DNA from 4 places in the Brevibacillus schisleri genome. Region 4 is predicted to be linked to each of the others. Evidence: riboswitches for the same ligand, from Rfam matches in the RefSeq annotation. Region 4 holds a riboswitch; each other region holds the start of a gene.

Region 1 (4,121 bases), 1.9 Mb from region 4:
CTTGTATACGGATACCCGACACAATTTTTGGTACACTCTTGTCTGCTGTATACGAGGGCGAGATCAATAGGCTTCTCATTGTCCATCTTCGCCTCTTTCCACTGGTCTTTTGCTTTTTGTACGACGATCACGTACTCCGCTTTCTTCAAAAAGGGACCCATCCCTAAAAAGGCAGCGGCAAAAAAACTAAACAAACCAAAAGCTGTGCATAGAAAAACGAGGTTCATCTTCCAAAACTGTTTTCTCATCGTGATCAAAAAGCCAATATACAGGAGAATACAAACAAACACCAACAGGATACAAAAATAGAAAAAGACCTCCAAATCAGACTCCGTAGGTAACACCGGAATGCCATACTTCACTTGCCAATATACATTCGCGGCAAAGCAGCCTCCGTAAATCAATACGGCTGAAGCAATCGTCAGCCCCCATTTTCTCCAGAAAGGAGGCTTTTGAAAAATCGCCGTAAGAACCCCCAACAAAACAGGAACGCCAAATAAGGGAATGAGCAAGTAATGCATCGAATACCCCCCGCACTTCATTGTCATTATTTTCTACGAATGATATTCCGAAAAGTCTTCAAAATACATGGCAAACCATTCGAAAAAGAGAGGGAATAGCAAGTGCAAGCCGTTCGTCGCCTATTTCGCTATCGGAACATGATGCCCCTTCTCTCCACCGTCCTTTTCCTGCTCATCTTTCAGCCGTTCCCTACCTATGCTCAACCTCCCTATGCAAAATGGGGCAGGCTCGCGATGCAGGAAACGATGAAGCGATATCCAAACGCTCAAATTGTGGACTACCTGCATGTCGGACGAAAACAAAAAACGCCCACCACGTCAGAAGAGACGTTTAAGCTCTTGCTTCAAGAAAGCAATCGCAGGTGGGCGTTACTCGTTCATATTGAATTCGTGAATCAAACAGAAGAGGTCGTAAATATCTTCTATGAGGAGACCCGCTAGTCAGCGAGCTGTACCATCTCTTTCATCATGACTTCCAGTTCCATGTTAGCTGCCATCCCGTACGCGCGACGCATGTTTCCCTCTCCATCCACAAGGAACATGCGAGCCGTGTGGGAATAGGAACCATCTGGCTCCTTAATGACCATCAGACCAAAATCCTTCGTCACTTTCTCTACAGCCTGAGCATCCCCGCGCAGGAACTTCCAGCCACTCTGATCTGCCTTGAACTTGGCTGCATAGTCCTGCAAGACTTCCGGTGTATCGTTATCAGGGTCAAAGGAAATGGAAACAAACTCCACTTTGTCTCCGAACAGTCCTTTTTCCTTCAACTGATCTTGCAGCTTGGCCATGTTGAACGTAGTCGCCGGACAAATATCCGGGCACTTGGTAAACATAAACTCTACCAGTCGTACCTTGCCAGCACTTGAATGAAATGTATAGGTTGTTCCGTCACTATTGTCCAAGGTGAAGTCCGCGATCGGCTTCAACACCTCGATCTTCTCTTTTGTCATGTAATTATAACCAAATACTCCGACGATAGCTAAAATGATAATACCGGCTAACACAGGAAACCAATGTTTCTTCATTGCAGATTCCTGCTGCAATTGTGCTCCTTCACTCATCGGTTGCTTCCTCCCTGCTTGTCCCATGTGTGATGCCTCCTGATTACACTCGGGAGGCATTCACACTGTTTCTATCACGTTTATTGTTCCACTTCACCTGGCCATGCGAGCATGCCGCCAACCATATTCGCCACGTCATACCCTTGTGCACTCAAATACTCTGTAGCTGTATTGCTTCTGGCACCACTGCGGCAAACCATCACAATCGGAATGTTCTTATCCAGCTCATCGATACGATGTGGCAAAAAGCCAAGTGGGATCAGCTTTGCCTCTTTAATGTGACCTGCATTCCACTCATCTACTTCACGTACATCAATGACTTGCAGTTCCTCTTTGGCTTCCAGCTTTTCCAACAGCTCTTGTGGTGTCATTTCCTTTACTCCATGGCTCATCGCTATTTATCCTCCTATATGTACGATCAGATCAGTTGTAACCACCTCCATGATATCACACGCTTTTTTACTTTTCTAACGCGAAGAGCACTTGGCTTCACCCTGCATTCATGCTCCCTATTTTCTACCATTATCTCCTATTTCACTGCGACAGTAGCCCCACGGGATGTGAACAGCTTGAGACAAAACCGTTACAAATTAATGGCATGAGTAAACCACCTTCATTCATATATACACAAAAACCTCCCTGATAACTGTATATTGCACATTGACAGCATGGTTTTATTTTCATACAATTACGACAACAATTATTTTCATCAAGAGCGGTGGAGGGACAGGCCCTACGAAGCCCGGCAACCAGCAGACTAGCTGCATGGTGCCAATTCCTGCAGAATCCAGTGATTCTGAGAGATGAACACAAGCCCGTGCATGATCGGAGCCTTCTTCTTCTCAGGAGAAAGCTCCGTTTTTTATTCGCCGATTTCCCATAGTAAAAGGAGAGATGGACATGTCCGATCAACAACAATGGAAGCCAGAAACACTTGCGGTACACGGTGGGCAAGAGGTTGACCCTGTAACAGGCTCACGTGCTGTTCCGATCTATCAGACGACCTCCTATGTTTTCCGCGATACGGAGCATGCAGCCAACCTGTTTGGCTTAAAAGAGTTTGGGAACATCTATACACGCATCATGAATCCCACACAGGATGTATTTGAGAAGCGTGTTGCCCTGCTCGAAGGTGGTGTTGGTGCACTCGCGACCGCATCCGGGCAGGCTGCCATTACATTCGCCATCTTAAATATTGCACATGCGGGTGACGAGATTGTCGCTTCCAGCAGCCTCTACGGCGGTACCTACAACCTGTTCGCCCACACTCTTCCCCGCCTCGGTATCAAGGTTCATTTTGCAGATCAATCCAATCCGGAAAATTTCCGGACCTATATCAATGAAAAGACAAAAGCCGTGTTTTGCGAGACAATCGGCAACCCGCGCATTGATGTCGCTGATATCGAGGCGATCGCCAATATCGCTCACGAGAATGGTGTGCCGTTGATCGTGGACAACACCTTTGCGACTCCGATTTTGTGCCGTCCTTTTGAGCACGGGGCCGATATCGTCGTGCACTCCACCACCAAATTCATCGGCGGCCACGGAACAGCAATTGGCGGTATCATCGTAGACTCAGGAAAATTCGACTGGAACAACGGAAAATTCCCAGGTCTGACTACACCAGATCCAAGCTACCATGGCGTCGTCTATACAGAAGCAGTCGGTCCGCTTGCCTATATTATCAAGGCACGTGTCCAGCTCCAGCGCGATATCGGAGCAGCAGTCGCTCCGATCAACTCCTTCTTGTTCCTGCAAGGATTAGAAACTCTGCATCTGCGCATCGAGCGGCATAGCCAGAACGCCTTGGCAGTAGCCCAGTTCCTCGCCAATCACTCTGCGGTAGAGTGGGTGAGTTATCCGGGATTGGAGTCAGACTCCCAGCGTGAATTGGCCCAAAAATATTTGCCAAAAGGGGCTGGCGCGATCCTGACCTTTGGCATTCGCGGTGGCGTTGAGGCAGGAAAAACATTGATCGAGTCAGTGAAGCTGTTCTCCCATCTCGCAAATGTCGGAGATTCCAAGTCACTCATCATTCACCCAGCGAGCACAACACATCAGCAGATGACAGAAGAAGAGCAGGCAGCAGCCGGAGTGACTCCGGGACTTATTCGTCTCTCAGTCGGCACAGAAGCGATCGACGATATCCTCTCTGATCTGGAACAAGCACTGCAGCGTGCGTTGCAATTATCCACGGTTGGTTAACCCTACCTTTACAGAAAGAAGAGTCACATAATCTCTTTGGATAGAGATTTGTGATTCTTCTTTTCCTTTCCTCATTTCGCTCTAAAAATATTGAATTTTAAATTCGATTTTTATAAAATACATAATCATGTACAAATTTTGGAAGGATGATCACATGAAGATTTTGAACATTGGCAGTGAACGAACGACCTATCGGGTCGAGATCTCGTATTCTCCTTTATTCGAAGCTGCCTTAGGAATCGCTGCCGCTACCTACGACCAATTGCATCACACGATGGAACACCCTCCTGCCTACTGGCGCCAACTGTTGGACGAGCTATCACCTTCTGTA
Region 2 (4,121 bases), 3.8 Mb from region 4:
CGTCCGACCATCAATCTTGCCAAATCATCCGCATTTGTCTCATTCCGCGAAACCGTTCCCGTCACTTTGCCCCCGCGCAGTACCGTAATACGATCGGCTACCTCCATGACTTCCTGCAACTTATGTGTAATCAAAATGACGCTCTTGCCGCTCTTTGCCAAGTTTCGAATCGTTTGCAGCAGGTCGCGTACCTCCAGCGGAGTAAGGACAGCAGTCGGCTCGTCCAACACAATAATATCCGCTCCCTGATACAGGACCTTCAGAATTTCGACCCGTTGCTGTTCCCCGATCGAGCAATTCGCTACCATAGCCTGCGGATGAATTGGAATGCGATACTGCTCACTCAGCGCCCGCACCTTGTCCTCTGCGTCCTTTCTTTTGAAAAAGCCTGCTTTCTTCGGCTCATATCCGATCACGATATTTTCAGTCACACTGAATTCTCCGAAGAGCATAAAGTGCTGGTGAACCATCCCGATTCCATTTCGAATCGCGTCCTCTGGTCCGCGAAAAACAACTGGCTTGCCGTTTAACACGATCTCTCCTGACGTCGGCTGCTCCATCCCGTACAGCATCCGCATCAGTGTCGTTTTGCCCGCTCCATTTTCCCCGACAATCGCATGGACCTCTCCTGCTGCCAGTGAGAACGACACCTTGTCGTTGGCGGTAAAATCTCCGTACTTCTTGGTCATGCCCCTCATTTCCAAGCGATCGGTCATTCCCACTCCCTCATTTCTGTACGTCCTTTTATGAAAATGGAAGACCGACTACACAGCCGTAGTCGGTCACATCCATCACTGTGCACAAGCTATAAATAAACATTCAGCACCGAGAACCTTTTTAAAACTGGTCTGGTACTTTGCGAGTGCCCGCTACAATCTCATCGCTGATCGCTTTCACTTTATCCACCACTTCTTGTCCAATAAAAGCGTTCAGCGGCGTCTTGCTTTCGTGCGTGACATAGGTTACACCAACACCTTTTTCCTTCAAGCCGTATGCCACAACACCTGGTTTGAACGTTCCTTCTACAAAGGTCTTCACGGTTTCATAAGCTGCCGCGTCAGTTCCTTTCAATTGGGACAGAACAATATGCTCTGGGTCAATCGTGGTACGGTCAACGTCCTGCCCTGCTGTGAAGAAGCCTTTTTCCTTCGCTGCTTCGAAAACGCCGAGATCGCCTACTGCTGCTGCACCGTTAATGAAATCAGCGCCTTTGGAAGCTTGGAGCAAAGCCAATTCCTTCGCTTTTGCCGGGTCAGTGAAGCTTCCTACATAGTTGACCATCAGCTCTGCTTTTGGATTTGTCGCTTTCAAGCCCTCTCCGAAGCCAACCGTCCATTTTTTCAACTGCGGAATATCAAGTGCGACAACCATACCCACTTTGTTCGTTTTCGTTGCCAAGCCTGCTGCTGCTCCCACCAGGTAAGCCGCTTCCTGCTCGCGGAAGGTAACACTGCGAACGTTTGGCAAATCCACTACCGTATCAATAATCGCAAAATTACGGTCAGGATTTTCGGTAGCTACTTTTTTCAATGCATCCTCTGATGTAAAAGAAGAAGTGATGATCAAATCATAATTTTCTGCAACAGCCACACGCAGATTTTCTTCAATCGCTCCATGGTCTGTAGATTCGATCGTTTTTACTTCTGCGCCCAGCTCTTGTGCGGCTTTCTTTGCACCCTCGTCCATTTGTTGGAAGAATGGATTCACACCGATTTTCTCAGGCAAAATCAAGGCAATTCGCTTTTTGGCCGCGCCCTCTTGTCCTGCTGCTTGTCCTCCTGGCTGATCTGCCGGTGCGCTTGTGCCAGTCGAGCACCCTGTTGCCAATACTGCGAATGTCGTTAATGCCAGCAATAACTTCTTCATGATGTATCTCTCCCTATCCGAACTTTACGTTTTTCTTTATCCTATTAGGTAATGTACGGCTTTTTACCCATTTTTTCAATACTATTTACGAATATTCCCTTATAAAATTTATTTATTGTTCGTATATTCCTCCTCATCTTTAACAAATACAACAAAAAAACTCTCCCCGGAGGAAGAGTTTGCGTACGAAGCCGTTCTCTTCCTCATCTGTCAAAACCATGGTACAGGTTTTGCAGGAATTGGCACCTTTCTGTTCATGCATAAGACATGATCAGTGGTTGCCGGGCATCATCGGGCCAGTCCCTCCGCCGCTCTTGATAAGGTAGGTGAATATATTTAGTTACAATGGAATTCATTCTAGCAGAACGGTTCGAAAATGCAATTCTTTTTTCTCAATTCCAAACACTTCTACAAGTAAATAAAAGTTTAAAAAGTCGTCTTTTCAGCACCGAGAAATTGGCGAGAAGCGCAACCACTAATTTACGTGAAAGGTTTGCTGGAGGCGATGCGACAACGTATTCAGCTCACCCAGCTCTTCCGTAATCTCACGCACTTTTTGATGCTGGTTTTCTGCTGTCGCAAACAGCTCTTCTAAGTTGGCTACCGATTCCTCGGTTACGGCCGTAATGGTCGACATCTCGATGGCAACTTCGCCGGAACGCACTTTTACCCGGTCCATGCTGGAGCTTACCTGATCAGCTGCTTCTAGGAAGGCCATCATCCCGGCACGCACTGCTTCAATGGAGGCCACTGTTTTTACGGCCAGCTCTTGGCCTTTTGCAACAGACACTTCCCCACTGCTCATATGTTGCACCGCATTCTCACTTTCCTGGTGGAGTGACTTGAGAATGTCGGTAATTTCCTGTGTGGCTGTCGCGCTTTGTTCTGCCAGCTTGCGTACCTCATCCGCAACAACAGCAAATCCCCGTCCATGCTCACCTGCACGCGCCGATTCAATCGCCGCATTCAGTGCCAACAGATTCGTTTGTGTCGCGATCTGATTAATAGCGCCGACAATTTCCTCTACGCGATTCGCCTGTCGATTGAGCTGGTGAATCGTAGAGGCTGCTACATTGACTGCCTGCACAATTTGCTCCATCTGTGAGGACAGCTCGTTCATCATCTGAACGCTTTCTGTCAGACGACGGTTGTTTTGTTGCGATTCTGTTTTCATTGCGTTGGTCTGCGATGTGACTGCCTCGATTTCCTGATCGATGGATTGAACCTCTTCTTCGATCTTCACCGTAGAATTCGCCTGCGATTCCATACCGACGGCGACTTCCTTAAAGGCTACCATCATTTCATCTGTATTGCGCTTCGTACCTTCCGCATGCTCATGTACATGATCGCTGGTACGATCCAGCTGCTCCGTCATTTGCTGGATGTTCAAAAGCATTTCTCCCAGACGGCGCTCTTTCTCTTCCGCTTCCTGCCTTGCATCGTGCGCTTTTTGCAGGGAGGCTTGTCCGGCGAGACACAGATACGTTACGGCTCCCATCATCATGAGAATCGTGACAATACGCATAAGCAAATTGATCTCCGAAAAATCACCATCGAAGATCTGGTAGGTTCCTGTGTAGAACCCGATAACCGTGACAATGATTTGGGTAATTCCCGCTGTTACGACCAGCTTCCAATCCAAATACGCTGCTAAAAAGCCCATGACGATAAAAGCGAGGAAGGTGATCTCCTGGTAATCGGTAAAGTGATCGAATGAAATCGCATAAAACATGAGTCCAATTGCCACCAGGTAACGAATCACAAGACTATCTTTGCGAATGAAATAATACGGCGAAACAATTAAAGTGACCAGCAATCCCAAGGACGTCACTTTCCAGAAGTTCACATCCACTTGGTAGGCAATGAGTCCCGCCATCCACAAATGATTCCATAGGATGAAAATCATAAAACCTTCTTTGTCAGTCAAGGTATTGCGAATCAATTGAATCATAATTGCCCCCCTTTTCCTTATTACTTATGTATCGGATTCTTTCCCCATTATATAGCCAAACCTTTGCCAAATTTGTGAAAAAAGTGAGAACAGCCAAAAACAATTTCGAATAGGCTATTACACAACTCACACGTACAGGAGGCAAACGGAAAAAAGTGGAACTCAATCAATTGCCAGCTACTGTGCTGACACGGACGATTAGCCGTCCGAACACCACGATTTACTATCCCCAATTGGCAGGCCTAGCCAACCTGCAAGCGGAAAAAGATATCAACCGGGCGATTTATCAAACGGTTCAAGGCTT
Region 3 (4,121 bases), 3.6 Mb from region 4:
TGCCGGGTGTGAATCTGGTCAATCCCGGGAGATCTGCCCAGGACGATAACGGACATGGAACAGAAGTAACTGGTGTACTGGCTGCTAGCGGGAATAACAGTATTGGTGTATCCGGTGTTTTGTGGAATGCCAAGATTTTGCCGATTAAAGTTTTGGCCAAAAATGGAGATACTACGGTGCAGACTCTTGCTAAGGGTATCAATACTGCCTTGGATCGTGGTGCCAAAGTCATTGTGATGTCTCTCAGCAGTATGTCCTACTCCAAAGAACTGGCGAATGCTGTGCAACGAGCGGAAAGAAGCGGAGCGGTTCTGATTGCAGCGAGTGGCAATGAGAGTAGCCGAGTGGCCTATCCGGCAGCTTATCCCACGGTGGTAGCAGTAGGGGCTGTAAGGAGTAACAATGAAGTGCTGTATCAAAGCAATACGGGACCTGAGCTTAACCTGGTAGCGCCAGGTTTCAATGTTTATACGACCAAGCTAGGGGGGAAATACGGTTCCTTTAGCGGTACTTCAGCAGCCGCACCACAAGTAGCGGGTGCAGCGGCTCTCATACTAGCTCGTCATCCCAAACTAAGTCCATTTGATGTAAGACAATTGCTTTATCAAACGGCTACGGACTTAGGGGAAAAGGGATGGGACCGGAAAACGGGCTACGGGTTGTTAAATGTCGACAAGGCAGTTCGGACGTCCTTATCCTATGACTTTTTGGAACCGAATAATCAGACGTACTCAGCAAAGGCGTTTCCGATCGAGTCTCAGATACGTGGAAATTTGGGACCAAAAGATACGATAGACTGGCTAAAGATGGACATCCCTTACGATGGGAAGGTCAGTTTTACAGCGTCAGTGACATCCGGTATTTCTTCCGCGATGGCAGCTACCTTTTACCCAGAGAATCGTCCGCCGATTACACAGTACTTCGGAAATGGGGATACGATAACTGTCCCGGTCAAAGCGGGGAAAATGAATATCCGGTTAATGCGTAACGGAGGGGTCAACAACGCTTTTACCTACGTGCTGACGAGTAAGTTTACCATCAATCCGGACCGTAACGAACCGAACGATACGCAAGAGACGGCAAGGCCGCTCGTAGGCAACGAAATCAGTGTAACAGGCAATTTTCACGATGAAGGGGATCAGGATTGGTTCTCCTACTATGTTCGTGAATATGGACATTTGGATGTCACTGTTAGTCCTGATAACAAGCGTGTCGATCTATTGCTGAGTATCGGTAAACAAGAGCTCGGTAAAAAGATGGTTGTCTGGGACCCTACTTACGATAATGGAACAAAAGACAATCCGACAGAGCGCGTCCAAAAAGAAGTGTCACCAGGCAAGTATTACATCCGTGTGAGTGAGTACAATCGCAATGCGGTGAATGGCGAGTATCAGTTAGATCTGGGATACACACCAGTAAAAAAAGATTTTAATGAGCCGAATGACACCTATCAAACAGCGTCTCCGTTAAGCGGTGGGACAGTGATGTCAGGCACGATACCGACAGCTACCGATTCCGATTGGTTCCAATTTACTGTGAATAGTGAATCGTATGTGACGTTCCGAGCGCCGTACATTCCTGTCGATAGCGGCTTTCGTTTCGCGCTCTACAGCGATCGAAACATGAACTATGCGCTTGCTTCGACGAATGAGGTAGCGGAGCTGTCTAAGCGAGGAAACGATATTATGGGTTTGCGTTTGCAGCCAGGAAAATATTATGTTCGCCTTAATAGTGGTACTTCGTTCAAATATGAATCGTACCGGCTCACGGTGACGCAGCAGAAATTGATAGCGGGTTATCGCGATATTTCGGACCACTGGGCGCGCTCAGAGATCGTCAGACTTAGCTCTCGCGATATTGTAAATGGGTTTAATGATGCGTCGTTCAAGCCGAACCAGGCAGTGACCCGTGCGGAGTTTGCGACGATGCTGCTTAAATCGATGCGTGCGACCGGTTCTAAGGTAGCGACTACCTACACAGGAAAAACGACCTTCCGGGATATGCCAAAGCGGCACTGGGCGTATCACAACCTAGGTGTAGCTTATCAATTGGGAATTTTGAAAGGGTACCCGAAGAATGAAATGAAGCCGGATCAGCCGATATCGCGTGCAGAGATGGCGGTAATGATCGCCCGGGCACGTAATGTGTTGATGTATAATCACAGTACCTCGAATTATCGGGATGTGCCAACGAGTCACTGGGCTTCTCCTGCCATCGAGGCTTTGACATCGAGAAATTGGGTTAATGGGTACGGTTCTTCCTTTAAACCGAATGGAAGAGCAACTCGCGCCGAGGTAGTGGTGGTACTTTCCAAAGCCTATCAATTATAAGTAAAATTTTTCCTATTGACATCTCTGAAAAAAACAATTATTCTATTATCCGTAATGGATACTCTTATCCAGAGCAGGCGGAGGGACTGGCCCTATGAAGCCCGGCAACCGAGCTAGAGCGGTGCTAACCAGCAGAACGGACATCTGTTCTGGCCGATAAGAGGATGAAGGAAGCAAAAAACGCTCAAACCTTTTCCTCCTAAAAATTGGAAAAGGTTTTTTATTTGCGTTTACGTAGATAAAATCCTAACTCGGCTACCACACTATTTGTATGAGGTCAAAGGAGGTATTTTCTCATGGCTTTGCAAAAAGGTCGTCGTCTGTTTACATCCGAATCTGTAACTGAAGGACATCCGGATAAAATTTGTGACCAAATTTCCGACTCCATCTTGGATGCGATCCTGTCCAAAGATCCAAACGCTCGCGTAGCTTGCGAAACTTCCGTAACTACTGGTTTGGTTCTCGTAGCAGGTGAAATCACTACAAACACTTATGTGGATATCCAAAAGCTCGTTCGTGAAACCATTCGTGAAATCGGCTATGACCGTGCGAAATTCGGTTTTGACGCTGACACTTGCGGTGTTATTACTGCAATTGGCGAGCAGTCCGCTGACATTGCACTTGGTGTAGACCAAGCATTGGAAGCGCGCGAAGGCAAAATGACTGATGCTGAGATCGAAGCAATTGGTGCTGGTGACCAAGGTTTGATGTTTGGTTTTGCTTGCAATGAAACACCTGAACTGATGCCACTTCCAATCAGCATGTCTCACCAATTGGCTCGTCGTCTGACTGAAGTACGTAAAAACGGAACACTTGCTTACCTCCGTCCTGACGGAAAAACACAAGTAACTGTTGAGTACGATGGCGACAAACCAGTTCGTATCGATACAATCGTTATTTCTACCCAACATGCTCCTGAAACAACTTTGGAGCAAATCAAGCAAGATCTGGTTGAACACGTAATCAAACCAGTTGTTCCAGCTGAACTGTTGGACGCTGAAACCAAATACTTCATCAACCCAACTGGCCGTTTCGTAATTGGCGGACCACAAGGGGATGCTGGCTTGACTGGCCGCAAAATCATCGTAGATACTTACGGCGGTTATGCTCGTCATGGCGGTGGTGCGTTCTCCGGTAAAGATCCGACGAAAGTTGACCGTTCCGGTGCTTACGCGGCTCGTTATGTAGCGAAAAACATCGTGGCTGCTGGCCTCGCAGACAAATGCGAAGTACAAGTTGCTTACGCAATTGGTGTAGCACAACCAGTTTCCATCGCAGTAGATACATTCGGCACAGGTACCATTTCCGAAGAAGCTCTGGTGAAATTGGTTCGCAAACACTTCGACCTGCGTCCTGCTGGTATCATCAAGCAGCTCGACCTGCGTCGTCCTATCTACAAACAAACAGCTGCATATGGCCACTTCGGACGCAATGACCTGAATGTTCCTTGGGAGCAAACAGACAAAGCAGAAGTTCTGAAGCAAGAGGCTGCTCAACTCTAATAATCGAAAGACATAAAAAGAGCCTGGTGTTGCTACTGGGCTCTTTTTCTTTTAGGAGCAGAGTCATCCAATTATTGGGTCAATTGTTGCACAGGAATTTGTATGACTGTGTCGAATCTCCTAGTGAGGAAGTAGAGGAGGGGTTTTTTTGCCGAACAGAAGGCTCTTCCTGATCGTGTTTCTTACTTTTTTGTTTTTTATAGTGGCTATTGGGTTCTTAGGCGAATCTTTTCTGGAAAAAAAGAATAAACAAGAAGTGCAACCTTTTCCCCAAGTGGATACGTCTATA
Region 4 (4,121 bases):
GAGCGTGAATTATCAACGGATCGAAAACGGCCAGCCCGTCCCGTTCGACGTAATGTCGGTTGGAATTGACGAACGTGAGCAAGTCGCGTTTTTCGGGCGATTGAACAAGAGCGAACAAGCCTTTTTCACCAAGCTGACAGATGCCATGCCCGATTTGAGCCCATCCCTTCTTCTTTTGGATAAAGAAAAGAACCACGATGGCATGTCATTCATTTTGGGGAAAACGAACAAAGAGGGGCATCAGGTTTCTCTTGTGATCACTGGCAATGGTCAAACATTGGAATTGTATAGGCTTCTGTTTAAGGATGAAAAGGAAGCAGCGAGCCAGAAAAGAGCAGATGGAGCAAAAGCATTGGAGCAAGAGCGACAGTTCCTGAACAAGCTGCTCGGGGCTGATAGCGAGAACTATCGGTTGTTGGACGCCAACCATCCGGGATTGTACCTGAGATACTATAACGGGATGCCGGTGTTGTCTGATGAAATAAGCATCAATACAACCGACTCTGGCCACCTCGAATATTTCAGTAAGGAGCTCGAATCATTTGAGACGTCGCAGTACCCGGATGTATCGACTGCTGTGTCAGAAGAGGTAGCCATCAAAGAGCTGAGCGAGCATATGAAGCTTCGGTACGTGCAGAATCCGAGAATACAGCCACAATCAAAACAAGGGGATATGTGGCAGCCCATTCTGGAGTACACACCAGCTGTTTCCTTCATGCAAAGAGGACGTGAAGATGGTCAGGAGTGGTATATCGACGCGACCAATGGCAAGATGGTGTATGGAACGGGAGATAACGGGCTTGCTTATGATCAGTTGAATACGAAGGAAGCACATCCGATCGAATCTCCAAAGGAATACGTCAAGGTTCGCTCCAAGGATGAGGCAAAGGCGTTGCTGAAAGCGGAATTCGGCATACAAGTGGATGACTCGACCTATAGAGAGAGTAACCGTGACGGACGCAAGGAATACGTCTGGAATGATAAAAATGACAAGTATATCGGCGTAGAAGTTCTCGCAGAAACAGGCAGTGTCGTCGGGCTGGGAACACCGCGTTCCGATACAGCAGTGACTGTCAAACGCGAGCAAGCGGAAGAGGCTGCACTTGCCTTTCTGCCTAAATACGTTGATCCAGGCATAAAAGAAGTGCAATTGGCGCAAGTCATACAGCCAGGCGAAGCGAATCCTGTGTCATCGGGCGAATGGGAATTCAGATATCTCATGAGCAAGGATGGCATTCCAGTACAGGATCGCGGGCAAAAAGCGGCTTATTCAGTAACAGTCGATCCGTCTTCTGGCAAAGTGACAAAGTTTGAAAACTACAGAGAGACGCACGAGTTGGTGGAGCTTCCAGCATCCGACGAGATCGTCTCGAAAGACAAGGCTGTTGAGGCGTATTTACGCGTCATGCCTTTAAAGCTGGTCTATTTGATGAGAGATGTGGATGGGCAAAAATTAGCTCAACCAAAGCTGGCGTATGTGCCGTGGAGTGACGAAAAGCTGGCGTTCAAATATATTACTATGGATGCCGTGACAGGCAAGATCATCACCAAATAACAAGAAAAAAAGGCTATCCCGAAGCCATTCCTGATGGCTTTTGGGATAGCCTTTTTTACACTTATCTAACAGTCGTCACAGGAGCACCCGATAATAACCAACAGGATAAACAGCACGAGCACGATTGCGAAGCAGTCACCGAAGAATCCGTTACCGCAGAAAGATGTACTCATCTTTGTTTCCCCTCCTTTCCGTTATACTCCAGTCTATACACGAATGCCGATATTGGACTGGGCGGATGCCCAGCTTAGGCAAAAATGGGCGCGTAAGAGGGGAGACTCCGTAAAAAATAGACAATTCACAATTGACGGGGAGACAAAGGGGGTGTTAAGATACTTGCAAACATTCAAGACATTTCGCAAACCAACTAAATGACAAGTGTACGACTCTTATCCAGAGAGGCAGAGGGACTGGCCTGATGAAGCCTCGGCAACCGGTAAAAATCCGGTGCCAATTCCAGCAAAGCTACGTGCTTTGAAAGATAAGAGGATGTCTCAGGCGTTTTCGTATCTGCTGACAAATCCTCTTCTTTCAAAGAAGAGGATTTTTTTATTTGATTTACCCAATTACGGAGAATAAGCCGATGCAAGGGAGAAAAGGGGCACGTCAATGAAACCAACTTTTCGCGAACAGCTTTCCCGGAAAATTCTGATTCTGGACGGTGCAATGGGCACCATGCTTCAACAGGCGAACCTGACTGCTGATGATTTCGGCGGTGAAGCCTATGATGGCTGTAATGAACTCCTGAATCTGACCAGACCAGATGTGATCCGTTCCATTCACGAGAAATATTTAGAAGCGGGCGCAGACATCGTCGAGACAAATACGTTTGGTGCTGCTTCCATTGTTTTGGCTGAGTACGATGTGGCAGAGAAGGACCTTGAGATCAATATAGCTGCAGCGCGCTTGGCCAGAGAAGCGGTGGATGCCTATTCCACGGAGGAGTGGCCGCGTTTTGTAGCAGGTGCAATGGGACCTACGACCAAAACCCTTTCGTTGACAGGCGGTGTCACTTTCGAAGAGCTGGTCGAGGCGTATTATCGCCAGGCAAAAGGTCTGATTCTTGGCGGCTCCGATGTTCTTCTTCTGGAAACTTCGCAAGATACGTTGAACGTCAAGGCTGGCGGAATCGGGATTCGCAAAGCTTTTGAAGAGCTTGGACAGGAGCTTCCGGTGATGCTGTCAGGTACGATTGAGCCGATGGGCACGACGCTGGCGGGTCAAAACATCGAGGCGTTTTACATCTCCTTGGAGCATATAAAGCCTGTCTCTATCGGTCTGAACTGTGCGACAGGACCCGAGTTCATGCGCGATCACCTGCGGACACTATCAGGAATTGCCCAATGTGCGGTCAGCTGTTATCCGAATGCAGGCTTGCCAGACGAGAACGGTCATTACCATGAAACGCCACAGGGACTTGCTTCGAAAATGCGAGCGTTCGCTGAACAGGGCTGGATAAACGTCGCTGGCGGTTGCTGTGGAACAACGCCTGACCATATTCAAGCGATGGCAGAGACATTGAAAGACTGCAAGCCACGCAGTACAGCTGTAGAACCGCTGAGTGCGGTCTCCGGGATCGAGGTCGTTTACGTCGAAGATGACAATCGTCCCTTGCTAGTAGGAGAGAGAACCAATGTCATCGGTTCCAAAAAATTCCGTGAAATGATTGCAGCTGGTCACTATGAAGAAGCATCTGATATTGCCCGGGCCCAAGTAAAACGCGGCGCACACGTCATCGATATATGCTTGGCTGACCCCGACCGTGATGAATATGAAGATATGGAAAAATTCCTACAGTTCATCGTGAAAAAAGTAAAAGCGCCCCTCATGATCGACTCGACAGATGCCAAGGTCATGGAGCTGGGACTTCGCTATTCGCAAGGAAAGGCTATTCTCAACTCGATCAACTTGGAAGACGGGTTGGAGCGATTTGAGGAAGTCGTCCCACTTATTCATAAGTTCGGTGCCTCCGTTGTCGTTGGAACGATTGAGGAAGCGGGTATGGCGATCACTCGCGAAAAGAAGCTGGAGGTCGCGCAACGCTCGTACGACATTCTTGTCAATCAGTACGGAATAAAGCCACAAGATATTATTTTCGATCCACTCGTCTTTCCGGTAGGGACAGGGGATGAACAATACATCGGTTCAGCAAAGGAAACCGTAGAAGGAATTCGTTTGATCAAACAAGCAATGCCTGCTTGCAAGACGATCCTGGGTGTCAGTAACGTTTCCTTCGGCTTGCCTCCTGCGGGTCGGGAAGTGCTGAACGCGGTCTTCTTGTACCACACCACTCTTGCAGGGCTTGATTACGCCATCGTCAATACGGAAAAGCTGGAGCGCTACGCTTCGATTCCAGAAGACGAGAGAAAGCTGGCAGAAGCCCTTCTATTCGAGACAAATGATGAGACATTGGCGGCTTTCACCGAATTTTATCGCCAAAAGAAAAAGGAAGTCAGTGTGGAAGTCTCCTCGTTAACACTCGAAGAACGCTTGGCCCGTTATGTAGTCGAAGGCTCCAAGGATGGACTGACGGAAGACCTGAAGCTAGCTCTGGAAAAATACACAC

The links. A riboswitch is a leader RNA that binds a small molecule or an ion and turns the genes downstream of it on or off. The one in region 4 is predicted to bind S-adenosylmethionine.
Region 1: another riboswitch for S-adenosylmethionine. It lies ahead of ACUUHJ_RS02750 (homocysteine synthase); the one in region 4 lies ahead of metH (methionine synthase).
Region 2: another riboswitch for S-adenosylmethionine. It lies ahead of ACUUHJ_RS29765 (BMP family lipoprotein); the one in region 4 lies ahead of metH (methionine synthase).
Region 3: another riboswitch for S-adenosylmethionine. It lies ahead of metK (methionine adenosyltransferase); the one in region 4 lies ahead of metH (methionine synthase).

Annotation. Positions count from the first base shown of each region.
Region 1 is NZ_JBVNDM010000001.1:523,759-527,879, reverse strand. It holds gene ACUUHJ_RS02770 (hypothetical protein) at 1-521, opposite strand, end outside; gene ACUUHJ_RS02765 (YqzG/YhdC family protein) at 624-962, shown strand; gene ACUUHJ_RS02760 (SCO family protein) at 959-1,612, opposite strand; gene ACUUHJ_RS02755 (rhodanese-like domain-containing protein) at 1,666-1,977, opposite strand; SAM riboswitch class I at 2,289-2,395, shown strand; gene ACUUHJ_RS02750 (homocysteine synthase) at 2,486-3,790, shown strand; gene ACUUHJ_RS02745 (ArsR/SmtB family transcription factor) at 3,945-4,121, shown strand, end outside.
Region 2 is NZ_JBVNDM010000001.1:6,282,493-6,286,613, forward strand. It holds gene ACUUHJ_RS29760 (ABC transporter ATP-binding protein) at 1-716, opposite strand, end outside; gene ACUUHJ_RS29765 (BMP family lipoprotein) at 838-1,866, opposite strand; SAM riboswitch class I at 2,067-2,190, opposite strand; gene ACUUHJ_RS29770 (methyl-accepting chemotaxis protein) at 2,342-3,817, opposite strand; gene ACUUHJ_RS29775 (DUF3298 and DUF4163 domain-containing protein) at 3,973-4,121, shown strand, end outside.
Region 3 is NZ_JBVNDM010000001.1:6,090,031-6,094,151, reverse strand. It holds gene ACUUHJ_RS28945 (S8 family peptidase) at 1-2,330, shown strand, start outside; SAM riboswitch class I at 2,392-2,493, shown strand; gene metK (methionine adenosyltransferase) at 2,627-3,832, shown strand; gene ACUUHJ_RS28935 (polysaccharide deacetylase family protein) at 3,981-4,121, shown strand, end outside.
Region 4 is NZ_JBVNDM010000001.1:2,453,913-2,458,033, forward strand. It holds gene ACUUHJ_RS12170 (YcdB/YcdC domain-containing protein) at 1-1,555, shown strand, start outside; gene ACUUHJ_RS12175 (YjcZ family sporulation protein) at 1,621-1,728, opposite strand; SAM riboswitch class I at 1,942-2,043, shown strand; gene metH (methionine synthase) at 2,165-4,121, shown strand, end outside.